Roseibium sp. Sym1: one gene and its partners. The protein of the gene in region 3 interacts with the protein of the main gene of each other region in a pairwise test. Links are inferred from orthologs where the notes say so. Each region holds a gene or a part of one and is shown on either strand. Other genes may lie near its edges.

The links.
Region 1: the proteins of secA (region 3) and ybgC interact in binary tests that used the Escherichia coli proteins (3 or more experiments, as listed by UniProt). The link is inferred for Roseibium sp. Sym1 from one-to-one orthologs.
Region 2: the proteins of secA (region 3) and O6760_RS12535 interact in binary tests that used the Escherichia coli proteins (3 or more experiments, as listed by UniProt). The link is inferred for Roseibium sp. Sym1 from one-to-one orthologs.
Region 4: the proteins of secA (region 3) and secB interact in binary tests that used the Escherichia coli proteins (3 or more experiments, as listed by UniProt). The link is inferred for Roseibium sp. Sym1 from one-to-one orthologs.

Annotation. Positions count from the first base shown.
Region 1 is NZ_CP114786.1:2,633,276-2,636,314, forward strand. The notes cover bases 49-3,016. They hold ybgC (tol-pal system-associated acyl-CoA thioesterase), read left to right. Parts: upstream 49-1,282; coding sequence 1,283-1,750; downstream 1,751-3,016. Other genes in these bases: O6760_RS12065 (methyl-accepting chemotaxis protein), read left to right, coding at 49-1,193; tolQ (protein TolQ), read left to right, coding at 2,016-2,687; O6760_RS12080 (ExbD/TolR family protein), read left to right, coding at 2,691-3,016. In the rest of the region: more of O6760_RS12065, read left to right, coding at 1-48; more of O6760_RS12080, read left to right, coding at 3,017-3,039.
Region 2 is NZ_CP114786.1:2,751,019-2,754,078, forward strand. The notes cover bases 18-3,006. They hold O6760_RS12535 (alkaline phosphatase), read right to left. Parts: upstream 2,262-3,006; coding sequence 774-2,261; downstream 18-773. Other genes in these bases: O6760_RS12525 (ABC transporter ATP-binding protein), read right to left, coding at 18-215; O6760_RS12530 (hypothetical protein), read right to left, coding at 224-664; O6760_RS12540 (DeoR/GlpR family DNA-binding transcription regulator), read left to right, coding at 2,726-3,006. In the rest of the region: more of O6760_RS12525, read right to left, coding at 1-17; more of O6760_RS12540, read left to right, coding at 3,007-3,060.
Region 3 is NZ_CP114786.1:2,258,039-2,261,391, reverse strand. The notes cover bases 5-3,286. They hold secA (preprotein translocase subunit SecA), read left to right. Parts: upstream 5-317; coding sequence 318-3,086; downstream 3,087-3,286. Other genes in these bases: O6760_RS10375 (sulfotransferase family 2 domain-containing protein), read left to right, coding at 3,115-3,286; O6760_RS10385 (peptidylprolyl isomerase), read right to left, coding at 5-48. Also shown: more of O6760_RS10385, read right to left, coding at 1-4; more of O6760_RS10375, read left to right, coding at 3,287-3,353. UniProt on the Escherichia coli protein: Required for protein export, interacts with the SecYEG preprotein conducting channel.
Region 4 is NZ_CP114786.1:1,616,305-1,619,358, reverse strand. What follows is about bases 62-3,044. They hold secB (protein-export chaperone SecB), read left to right. Parts: upstream 62-1,292; coding sequence 1,293-1,796; downstream 1,797-3,044. Other genes in these bases: rsmI (16S rRNA (cytidine(1402)-2'-O)-methyltransferase), read right to left, coding at 2,674-3,044; O6760_RS07310 (YraN family protein), read right to left, coding at 2,285-2,674; O6760_RS07320 (ActS/PrrB/RegB family redox-sensitive histidine kinase), read right to left, coding at 62-1,097. Outside these bases: more of O6760_RS07320, read right to left, coding at 1-61; more of rsmI, read right to left, coding at 3,045-3,054. UniProt on the Escherichia coli protein: One of the proteins required for the normal export of some preproteins out of the cell cytoplasm. It is a molecular chaperone that binds to a subset of precursor proteins, maintaining them in a translocation-competent state.

The DNA of each region.
Region 1 (3,039 bases), 380 kb from region 3 along the record:
TCATCGACGCGCCCTTCGGGGTGGTGGAGGCGGTCAAGCAGACCGAGCTGTCGGCGGCTGCCGACCGGATCACCTATGGCGCGGTCATTTCCGGGTTTCTCTGTCTGGTCCCGATCGTCGGCCTGATCTGGTGGGTGACCCGGCGCATGTTCGCTCCCATGGAGCGGCTTTCCGTGGCGGCGCGCAAGATTGCCGACGGCGACCTGGAAGTCGGTGTCGAGGCAACCGAGCGGCTGGACGAGATCGGCCGCATGGCCCGCTGCATCGAGGTCTTCAAGGACAATTCGATCGAGCGGGAGCGCCTTGCGGCGGACCGCAAGAAGGGACACATCGCCCGCGAGGAACGCGAAAAGCTGATCGATTCGCTGATCGCCGCGTTCCGGGCCGAATCCCAGACCGTGCTCGAACTGGTGGAAACCAACATCGCCCGCGTCGAGGACGTGTCCTCCGCGCTCAACGCACGCTCCGCCTCCGCTTCGGAACAGGGCCAGACGGCCGTGTCCACCTCTGAAAACGCGTCTTCCAACGTGCAGGCGGTTGCCTCGGCGACCGAGGAGCTGAACGCTTCCATTTCGGAGATTTCCCGGCAGGTGGAAACGACAGCCTCGATCGTGGCGCAGACCACCACGGCGGCGCAAAGTTCCAACTCCAAGATCTCCGGCCTGGCCGAAGCGGCCAACAAGATTGGCGACGTTGTCTCGCTGATTTCGGAAATCGCCGAGCAGACCAATCTGCTGGCGCTGAATGCGACCATCGAGGCGGCCCGTGCCGGTGACGCCGGCAAGGGCTTCGCGGTTGTTGCCTCGGAAGTGAAGTCGCTGGCCGGCCAGACCGCCAAGGCAACCGAGGAGATTTCCGCCCAGATCGCGGCGATCCAGGCATCGACAACGGAGGCGGTCGACGAGATCGCACGGGTGTCGGAATCGGTCGAGGAGGTCAATTCCTACACCACGACCATTTCCGACGCCGTCCAGCAGCAGGGCGCGGCCACCGGCGAGATCTCGCGCAACGTGGCCGAGGCCGCGGACGGCACGCGCAGCGTGGCCAACACGGTTGCATCGCTCAACGAGGGCGTTGCGGAAAACTCCCAGGCGGTCGGCGACATGCTGACGGCGACGATCGAGATGAAGCAGCAGGCCGAACATCTGCGGGCCTCGGTCGAGAAATTCCTCTCCGAGGTTGCAGCCGCCTGACGGCGATCGTAGGTATGGGCAAGTCAGGCCGTCCGGTTGCCGACCGGGCGGCCTTCTTTTTTGGGTCTCAGGAAAGCGGGGATGTCGTCGTGTCTGACTGGCCGGATCTGTCGGGTCGCCTGGAAGAGGGCGGCCATGTGCTGCCCGTCAGGGTCTATTACGAGGACACCGACTTTACCGGCATCGTCTATCACGGGGCCTATGTGCGCTTTTTCGAGCGGGCCCGCTCCGACTTCCTGCGCCTGATCGGCATTCATCACAGTGATATGGCATCGGGCGCGCATGGGGTTTCGCTGGCCTTTGCCGTGCGGTCCATGACACTGGACTTCCAGAAGCCGGCCCGGATCGACGATGTGCTGGAAGTCCGCACGAGCGTCGCGGAGTTCAGGGGCGCGCGCATCGGGCTCGGGCAGCGGATCCATCGGGGCGGTGATTTGCTGATTTCCGCTGCAGTGACCGTTGCGGTGATCACGTCCGAGGGGCGGCCGACGCGGCTGCCGCTTGTGCTGGCGGAAAAACTTCAACGGCATGTGCCTGGAGAAAGCCCCGACAATTGAGGGCCTTGCGCGGACCTGGGCGGTCCTGCCGGCCGTCCTCAGGAAAATAGTTACAACTCCATTACCTGCGTTAATCTTGCAGTAACCTTAATTGATTCCTTTAGAGAGGGGCGTTCTTTGAATGGAAACGTCCCAGTTTTGACAAAATCAAACGTCAGAGAGGCGGCTGGTTACATTATCCGGCCTCCTGATTCCGGGTCCATCCTGACGCTTTCGGAACCTGGACTGCACATCAGTATCAGACGGCCTAGGGGTCTTAATAAACATGGGTGAACATACGTTTCTCGATCTGTTCTGGCAGGCGCATATTGTCGTGAAGGTCGTCATGGCCGGCCTGATCTTCGCATCCGTATGGTGCTGGGCGATTATCGTCGACAAGTTCATGCTGGTCGGGCGCACGCGGCGGCAGATGAACCGGTTCGAAACCGTGTTCTGGTCCGGCCAGTCCCTGGAAGAGCTCTACAACACGCTGCACAACCGGGTGAACCATTCCATGGCGGCCCTGTTCGTGGCGGCGATGCGCGAGTGGAAACGCAGCCATGAAGGCGCGCGTCCGGCCATCGGCAGCCTGCAGCAGCGGATCGACCGGGTCATGGATGTCACCATCCAGCGCGAGGCCGAGCGGCTCGAGAACCGGTTGCTCGTGCTGGCGACCGTCGGCTCGGCGGCGCCCTTCATCGGCCTGTTCGGCACGGTCTGGGGCATCATGACCGCCTTCCAGGCGATTGCCGCTTCGGAAAGCACGAACCTAGCCGTGGTGGCTCCGGGCATCGCCGAGGCACTGTTTGCGACGGCGCTGGGTCTGCTGGCGGCGATCCCGGCCGTGATCGCCTTCAACAAGTTCAATTCCGATGTCGGCAAGGCGGTCGCGCGGATGGAAGGCTTTGCCGACGAATTCTCGGCCATCCTGTCGCGCCAGATCGACGAGAGGGGCTGAGCCATGGGCATGCAAGCCGGATCCGCACAGTCAGGCGGGCGCCGCGGCCGGCGCAGGCAGCGCCACGCGCCGATGAGCGAAATCAACGTGACGCCCTTCGTCGACGTCATGCTTGTGCTTCTGATCGTGTTCATGGTCACGGCGCCGCTGCTGGCCGTGGGGGTTCCGGTCGATCTGCCGGAGACCCAGGCGCAGCAGCTGACCGGGGACAATGAACCGATCACGGTCACCGTGAAGGCGTCCGGCGAGATCTTCATCTCCAAGGAGGCCTACGCGCTCGAGGACGTCGTACCGACACTGGAGGCGATCGCGGCCAATGGCTACGACGAACGCATCTACGTGTTCGGCGACC
Region 2 (3,060 bases), 490 kb from region 3 along the record:
AGCCGGACAAGATCTGTCCCCTGCCAGGAAACCTGGCCGGTCATTGCAGGCTGCAGGCCGGCAAGCGCGTAGAGAAAGGTCGACTTTCCGGCACCGGAAGGCCCGCGCAACCCGATGGCTTCTCCCGGTCCTGCGGCGAACCGGCCGCAGGCCAGCAGGGTGCGGCCCCGCGGGGATTTGACCGTCAGGTCTTCAATGCTCAGGGAAAGGGTCATCTGCCGGTTCACACCAGCCCGTAGACGGAATCGACCAGACGCACGCGGCTGACGAAGCCGGTGTCCGGGTCCTTGAAGCTGCCGAGTTCCAGAACGCCGCTGGTTTCGATCTTCCGGTTGAAGGAGATCACTTCCACCGTGCGCTTGGTGTAGATCGCCAGAATGTCGTCCGGCCATTCCGCCTCGGTTTCGCAGAAGGGGCAGACGGCCAAGGGCTTCTTTGTCAGAACGAAGAAACGGATTTCCGCCTTCAGCGGTGGCGCCATGAATCCGTCAACGGTGATCCGCCGGCCTTCAAGCGATTTGGCGAGATCGGAGAAACTCCGGTCCTTGTTGTAGAGCGCGCGCAGCTTCAGCGGTTCGCCGGAGGCCTTGGCGGACCCGGGAATGCCGAAACCCGCCGACACGCCGAAGGCCAGGCCGGAGATTAGAAGCTGTCTGCGATCCATGCCGGTCTCCAGTTTGAGCTCTTTTCGCGTCTCGTCATGACGCTGCCGGGTGACGGAAAGGAGAAAGGCCCGCGGCGGGGCGGGCCTTTCCGGTTCTGGGCGATGCCGGTTATTCGGCGGTCGCGGCGTGGTGCATGACGTGGAAAACGAAGTTCTGTTCCACGGTGCCGTTCAAAAGATGCGCAAACGGGCCCTTGGCGTAGATCGCGACGTCCTCGCCGGAATGGGTTTCGGAGGACATCGGGATCAGCGCCTGCTGGACATAGTCCATATCGGTGGCTTCTTCCTGGGTCAGGGTCGGCCGGGTGCCGAACCAGTCCTGGTCTTCCGTCAGGATGGTGCCCGTTCCGTTGAGGTAGCCAACCGTGGTGTAGGGCTTTTCGTCCGCTGCCAGGTTCGGCTCGTCCAGGGCTTCGATGCCGGCCGGGTTGATCTTCATGGACAGGCCCAGGATGTCGGAGCCGCGGCCCGCATAACCCTGGAAGGCAATCGCATGTTCGTGGTCGGCGGTGACGATGATCAGCGTGTCTTCGTCGTCGGTCAGTTCATCGGCCTTGGCGACCGCTTCGGCAAAGGCGACGCCATCACGAACGACGCGGGCTAGGTTGCCGTCGTGGTTGGCGTGATCGACACGACCGGCCTCGACAGTCAGGAAAAAGCCTTCCTCGTTGTTCCGAAGCGCCTTGATGGCCGCTTCCGTCATTTCGGCAAGGCTCGGCTCGCCGGTGCGGTCGGCCTCGTATTTCATGTGCGAGGATTCGAACAGGCCGACCAGCGGAGTGCCGTCCAGCCTGGCCGCCCTGAACGTCTCATCGTCATGGACGTACTGGGCGCCGGCGGTCTTCACCTCCTCGATGAGGTTCTTGCCGTCCGTGCGTTTGCCGGCCTTGCCTTCCTCGTCGGTGACGTCCTTCGGGATGAAGTGACGGCGGCCGCCGCCAAGAGCAACGTCAACACGGCCAGCCTTGACGGCTTCGATCATCTGGGTGGCGATGTCCGGGACCTGGCAACCTTCCGGCAGCTTGCTGTCGTCTTCAAAATTGCGGTCGGCGGAATGTGCGTAGGCCGATGCCGGGGTGGCATGGGTCAGGCGCGCGGTCGAGACCACGCCGACGGACTTGCCCATGGCGGAGTAGATTTCGGCAGCGTTGACGACGGTTGCCCCTTCGACCTGTGAGCAGTCGCCCCGGTTCAGCGTCTCATCGACGCCGATCACGCCGGCCTTGGTCTTCACGCCGGAGTGCATCGCGGTGCCTGTGCCGGCAGAATCCGGTGTCTGGGCATTGACGTTGTAGGTCTTTGCCAGAGCCAGGTGCGGGAACGTCTCGTGGTGCAGGACGTGTTCGTCGCCGTAATTGCCGTTCTGCTGGCCATCGAACAGGCGGGTGGCGTAGTTGGTGCCGACACCATTGCCGTCCGCGATCAGGATGATCACGTTTTTGGCCTTGTTGGTGTTCGGCTGGACGGCGGCTTTCGCCTCCAGCTGAGCCTGTGCGGCGGTGAACCAGTCGTTGTCCTGCTGCGGCAGGGCGTCCTGGGCGACGGCGACGGAGCCGGTGAGGGCCAGCGCCAGCGTTGAGCTAATAATCGTTTTCATGACATCTCCCGATGGTGTGGGGGAACCCGGGAGTTACTTAGGAAGGGTGCATGACAATCGATTGACAGTTGGATGACGAAGTGAAGTCGGAGGTGTGCGCCCGCGCCATGCCTGGTCCGATTTTGTATCCGCACGGTAGCTGGCTTAAGCGGTCGGCCGACAGAAATCTTCCGAATTGTGGCGTCTTTTCAATGATCCGGACGGGCAATCGCCTCGCCTGGAAACTTTCAAAGGCCCTCTCGGACGCAAGGAATTTTCAAATCTTTTTCGCTTTTACGGTGCCGTGTTGCACCACCAGCTTTCTCCATTTGTCATATCATGTTCATATGAGCGTCGAGTAAGGTTCATATGAACATGATTTAACCGGGTTTCGAAGACAGGTTTTTGCGAGTCAACAAGATGCCCTGGAAACAAACGGGCTTTGGCCGCGGCCGCAGCAATTGGATGATGTCGGATCAATTAACATGCTTGGGCAAATAGAAATTTCAAAACGTCAGGCTGAAATCGCGGATCTGGTGCAGTTGGCCGGATTTGCCTCTGTCGAGGAGCTGGCGGAGCGATTCGATGTCACGACGCAGACCATACGACGGGACGTGAACAAATTGTGCGAGCTTGGTGTCCTGCGCCGCACCCATGGCGGCGTCGAACCGCCTGCCCCGGCTTCCAACATCCACTATTCAACCCGCCAGATTCTCAACCTCCCTGAAAAACAACTGATTGCGAAGCTTGTCGCCGGGCATGTGGACAACAACCAGTCGCTGGCCTTTTCCATCGGCACGACCCCGGAAATCGTCATGCA
Region 3 (3,353 bases):
GGAAACGGCAAGCGCCTGGGCCGGCCTGCGCATCGAAATTCGGAACATGAGAAGTCCTTTACCTATCGGAATGGTATTCTTTCAGCCCCCGCTCGAAGGAGGGCGTCGCTACTTTGCGCATTCCAGCGGCGTTGACAAGCATTCAGCCCCCTCTTATCTGTCGAGCGTTCTGGCTTTCAGGCCGGGATGGCATCTTTTCGGCCGCGTTCACCGGCCAGCGCGTTGCGCTTGGCGGCAACGTGGACAGCAATTGAGACGATTTCATGGGCAGGCGCCGGAATGCCAGTTGGCGCCGCCCTTTAGGGAAGGACCGCCACATGGCTGGCCTTGGCGCTTTAGCACGTAAGATTTTCGGTTCGGCGAACGACCGGAAGGTAAAGACATTTCGGGCAGGGGTCGAACAGATCAACGCCCTCGAACCGGAAGTTCAGGCGTTGTCGGACGAGGCCCTCAGGGCCCGCACCGACGAATTCCGGACCCAGCTGAAAAACGGCGCGAAACTCGACGATCTTCTTGTCCCGGCCTTCGCAACAGTCCGCGAGGCCGCCCGTCGTGCTCTCGGCCAGCGCCACTACGATGTGCAGCTGATCGGCGGCATGGTGCTGAATTCCGGCCAGATCGCCGAAATGCGCACCGGTGAGGGCAAGACGCTGGTGGCAACGGCGCCGGTCTATCTCAACGCCCTGACCGGCCGGGGCGTTCACGTGGTGACCGTGAACGATTATCTGGCGCAGCGCGACAGCGAGTGGATGGGCCAGGTTTACAGGTTTCTCGGCCTGACCGTCGGCTGCATCACCCACGGCCTCAGCGACGAGGAACGCCGTGCGGCCTATGCAGCGGACGTGACCTACGGCACCAACAACGAATTCGGCTTCGACTACCTCCGCGACAACATGAAGCACGACCGGGCGTCGATGGTTCAGCGTGAACATGCCTATGCGATCGTTGACGAGGTCGACTCGATCCTGATCGACGAAGCCCGTACCCCGCTGATCATCTCCGGTCCGCTGGAAGACCGCTCCGAATTCTACAACACGGTCGACGCGTTCATTCCGAACCTGACCGAAGAGGATTACGAGCTCGACGAAAAGGCGCGTTCGGCCACCTTCACCGAGGCGGGCAACGAAAAGCTCGAAGGCCTGCTGAGCGAAGCCGGCCTGCTGAAGGGCGATTCCCTTTATGACGTGGAAAACGTCTCGGTCGTGCACCACCTGCAGCAGGCGCTGAAGGCGCACAAGCTGTTTCAGCGCGACAAGGACTACATCGTCCGCAATGGCGAAGTCGTCATCATTGACGAGTTCACCGGCCGCATGATGCCGGGCCGCCGCTTCTCGGAAGGCCTTCACCAGGCCCTGGAAGCCCGCGAAAAGGCCCATATCCAGCCGGAGAACCAGACGCTCGCCTCGATCACGTTCCAGAACTATTTCCGCATGTATGACAAGCTGGCCGGCATGACCGGCACGGCGTCGACGGAAGCGGACGAATTCGCCGACATCTACAAGCTGGACGTGGTCGAGATCCCGACCAACATGCCGGTCAGCCGGATCGATGACGACGACGAGGTCTACCGGACCGTCCAGGAGAAGTTCAACGCCATCGTCACGCTGATCGACGACTGCAAGGAACGCGGACAACCGGTTCTGGTCGGCACGACGTCCATCGAAAAATCCGAGATGCTTGCCGAAATGCTGAAAAAGCACGGCTACAAGCAGATCGATCTCAGCGACCCGGCCGCATTTGCCGCCGCCCAGAAAACAGATGACGGCAAGACCAAGGCCTTCGCCGTCCTCAATGCCCGCTATCACGAGCAGGAAGCCTTCATCGTCGCCCAGGCAGGTCTGCCGGGTGCCGTGACCATTGCCACCAACATGGCCGGCCGCGGCACGGACATCCAGCTCGGCGGCAACGCCGACATGCAGATCGAGATGGAACTGGGCGAGATGCCGGAAGGCGCTGAACGCAGCGCACGGGAAGCCGCCATCCGGGACGAAGTCGAGGCGCTCAAGCAAAAGGCGCTGGCCGCGGGCGGCCTATACGTGATCGGCACCGAGCGCCACGAAAGCCGCCGTATCGACAACCAGCTGCGCGGCCGCTCCGGCCGTCAGGGCGACCCGGGCCATTCGAAGTTCTTCCTGTCGCTGCAGGATGACCTGATGCGCATCTTCGGTTCCGAGCGCATGGATTCCATGCTGCAGAAGCTCGGCCTCGAAGAAGGCGAGGCGATCATCCACCCCTGGATCAACAAGGCGCTGGAAAAGGCGCAGCAGAAGGTCGAGGCACGCAACTTCGACATCCGCAAGAACCTGCTCAAGTTCGACGACGTGATGAACGACCAGCGCAAGGTCGTCTTCGACCAGCGTATCGAACTGATGGACAGCGATGCCATCCAGGACGCGGTCAGCGACATGCGCCAGGACGTTGTCGAGGACCTGGTCTCCAACCACATCCCGGAGCGCGCCTACCCGGAACAATGGGACACGGACGGCCTGCAGGAAGAGGTGAAGAAATATCTCAACCTCGACCTGCCGATCAAGGACTGGGCCGCCGAGGAAGGCATTGCCGACGAGGAGGTCAAGGACCGTCTGCGCAAGGCCGCCGACGAGACCATGGCCCAGAAGGTCGCCAAATATTCACCGGACATCATGCGGCAGGTGGAAAAGGCGATCCTCCTGCAGACGCTCGACAACCTCTGGCGCGAGCACCTGGCCAATCTCGATCACCTGCGCTCCGTGGTCGCCTTCCGCGGCTACGCCCAGCGGGATCCTCTCCAGGAGTACAAGACAGAGGCCTTCACGCTGTTCGAATCCATGCTCGCGCAACTGCGCCAGATGACAACGGCCCAGCTGCTGCGCGTGGAACTGGTGACCGAGCAGCCGCCGCAAATGCCGGATGAGCCCGAAATGCATCCCCATCACATCAACCCGTTGACCGGGGAAGACGAGATGGCACTTGCCGACAGCCAGCAGGGCGCTGCCGCCGCGCGCGATCCGAACAATCCCGCAAGCTGGGGCAAGGTCGGCCGCAACGAAGCCTGTCCCTGCGGATCGGGCAAGAAATTCAAGCACTGCCACGGCGCTCTCGTTTGAGTGCCGCGGCAACATCCAGATACCCTTTATGAGACACTCGCTGAAGAAGGCTCAGCTCTTCCTGAAGAACCGGCGGCAGCCGAAATGCTGTTTCATCTGGATCCCCAAGACCGCGGGCACGTCATTTTTCAACTGGCTGCGTGACGCGATCGGCATGGAAGAACTGCTCGACCGCAAGACCGTTCCGACATTCCCGAATGTCGGCGCGGTCACCTTCGGGCACTATCACTATGCAACGCTTGTGGAACTGGGCATCGTCTCAAGGCG
Region 4 (3,054 bases), 640 kb from region 3 along the record:
CCGAGAATGTCGACGGAAAACCCGGGGCCGTCATCCCGGATCGAGATCGACAGTGTTGTGGGATCCCAGCTGGCTGTGACATCGACGCGGGACCTTGCGAAATCAATGGCGTTTTCGACCAGATTGCCGAGCCCGTAGCGGATGGCGGCGTTGCGCGTTCCCACGGGCTCGGACCCGGAACCGGACCAGTCGGAATGGATGGCCACGCCCGTGCCCCTGTGCGGATCGATCACATCTTCCATGAGCTGCGTCACCGGCATGCGTTGATAGGTCCGGTCGGCTTCGCTGGACAGGCTGGTCAACTGGCGCAGGATGCTTCGGCATCGCTCCGCCTGGGAATGGATCAGCGCAAGGTCTTCCGCGCGCGGATCGCCGTCCTCGAACTCGTCGGCCAGTTCCTTGGCGGCCAGATAGATGGTCGCGAGCGGCGTGCCGAGTTCATGCGCTGCCGCCGTTGCCAGCCCGTCAAGCGCGTTCAGGTGCTGTTCCCGGGCAAGCACCAGCTCTGTCGCGGCGAGCGCATCGGCCATTTGCCGGGCTTCCTCGGCAACGCGGAAGGCATAGATTGCCATGAAGCCGAGAGTTGAAACGAGGGCGATCCAGATCCCGACCGAATAGACGACGGGCAAGGAAAAATCGTCACCGACGGCCCAGGGCAAGGGCAGGTGAAAGACAGCCAGAAGGCTGGCGCAAACTGTCGCCAGGATGCCGAGAATGAAGGTGTAGCGCGCGGACAACCCGGTTGCGGACACCATCACCGGCGCCATCAGGAGAAAGGCAAACGGATTTCCAAGGCCACCGGTCAGAAACAAGAGCCCGCTCATTTGCAGGATGTCATAGGCCAGCTGAAGCGTTGCCGCCCGCTCCGAAAGGCGCATCGCAGAGGGCCAGCGAACTTTCAGAAAGATGTTCAGCCAGGCCGACAGGGCAACCAGGGCAAAGCCCTGCCCGGCGGGCATGGGATACCCGAGCCCGACATGAACCACCAGCAGTGCGGCTGTCTGACCGCCCACGGCCAGCCATCTCAGCCGGACGAGCGTGTCGAGTTTCAGGCGCCTGTGCGGCAGGATGATATTGGACGTCGGTTGATCGGACATTTGCCAAATGGGACTTGGGATGCTGTCCCCTTTTGAAGCGGTTTAGGCCAGCTTGCAAGGCGTGGCTCTTGTATCCATTGGTTCTAGATGGTAGCCACCCGCTAAACGGTTGTCCGGATCACGCGGGCCGGCGGCCATCCGAAGGGGTTTCATGGCTCTTCATGTCAGATCAGCACCGCGAAACGGAATGAGACGATGACCGACACCAATGACGGCGGCGCAGAGCCGCAGGCAGAAGGCGCCGCCGCGCCGGGCATGCACATCCTGGGCCAGTACATCAAGGACCTGTCCTTCGAAAATCCGAATGCACCGCGGTCCCTGGGCCAGGGCGAGCAGCCCAAACTCGACATCAACGTGAATGTCGGCGCCCAGCAGATGGGTGAGGATCAGTTCGAGGTCATCCTGACGCTGACCGCCAAGGCGGAACGCCCGGACATGGTGATGTTCAACGTCGAGCTGGTCTATGCCGGCCTGTTCAAGATCACCGGCGTGCCGAAAGAGCACATGCATCCGTTTGTGATGATCGAATGCCCGCGCATGATCTTCCCCTATGCCCGCAACATCCTCTCCGAGGCGACGCGCAACGGTGGTTTCCCGCCGCTGATGCTCGACCCGATCGATTTCGCCCAGCTGTACCGCCAGAACATGGCGCAGCAGGCCGCAGCCCAGCAGGAAGGCGCCGAGCAGAAGCCGAACTAACGGCAGCTGAGTTGTTGTCGATTTTCAAACCCGCGCCGGTCTAGAGCACTTCCCGGTTAGATTGGCTCACTCTGCCGAGGCTGGTTTGGTTCAAGGTCAAGGACGTTGATGAAGAGCGTGCTGGCCGCACGGTCGAGGCAACTTCCGCAGGCATTGGGCCAAACCGGCCCGGCCCTCCGGGTTTGTGTCTGGCGGACACCTGCTTTGTCGGACCGCTTGCCCATAGCCCCGCTATGGACTTCACGCTCCTCCGCGCAGATCGTCTCGCCAGACTTCAAACAGACTGAGCCAATCTAACCGGGAAGTGCTCTAGTCACCTGGAACTGAAGTTCGTCTCGTTTTCCGAGAGGCTCCGAACGAGCTTCAGTTCCAAAAAGGTGACTAGAAACATATGTTTCTAGTGTGGTTTTAAATTTGAAATACGCTACGGCGCTAGCTGCAGCAACAAGGCGTATTTCAAATTCACCACACCAGCCGGCGCGGGTTTTTCAGTCCCGGGCCTCGAAGGCGTTGACGATCCGCTCCGGCAGTGCCCAGGGGCAGACGATGACGATGTCGAAACGCAAGGTATAAAACCCGGCCTTGGCATGTTGGGACACGAAGATCTTTGCCGCACGGGCAATCCGTTGCTGGCTTGCCGGCGTGACCGCTTCCAGCGCCGCGCGGCGGGTCTTGCGCGCCTTGACCTCGACGAAGGCCACCGTCTTTCCGCGTTTGGCAATCAGGTCGATCTCGCCGGCTTTTGTCTTGTAGCGGCGTTTCAGGATACGCCAGCCGGTCAGGCGCAGGTACCAGGCGGCCAGGGTTTCCGCGTTGAGGCCAAGCGCGTGGGCGCGCCGGCGCTTTTGTGTTGCCGTGTTGTCCTGCCGCCGCGCCATCAGGCACCGTCCGCCTTCAGTTCCAGCGCCCGCTTGTAGACCTCGCCGCGTTCCAGGCCGGTCGCCTTGGCGACCTTCTTGGCGGCGGCGCTGACCGGCATGTCCGCAAGGGCGGCGGCAAGCAGGGTGTCGAGATCCTCGGAGGCTGCTTCCGGCCTGTCTTCGGGCGGGCCGACCAGGATGACGATCTCGCCCTTGACCTGGGTGCCGTCGAACCGGTCCGAAAGCTCGGCCAGCGTGCCGCGCTCGAAGGTTTCGAAACGTTTGGTCAGTTCACGGGCCACCACCGCCTTGCGGCCGGCGCCGAGCACATTCGCCATCAGGGCCAGGGTCGCGGCGGTCCGGTGCGGGCTCTCGAAAAAGACCAGGGTCGCGGGCAC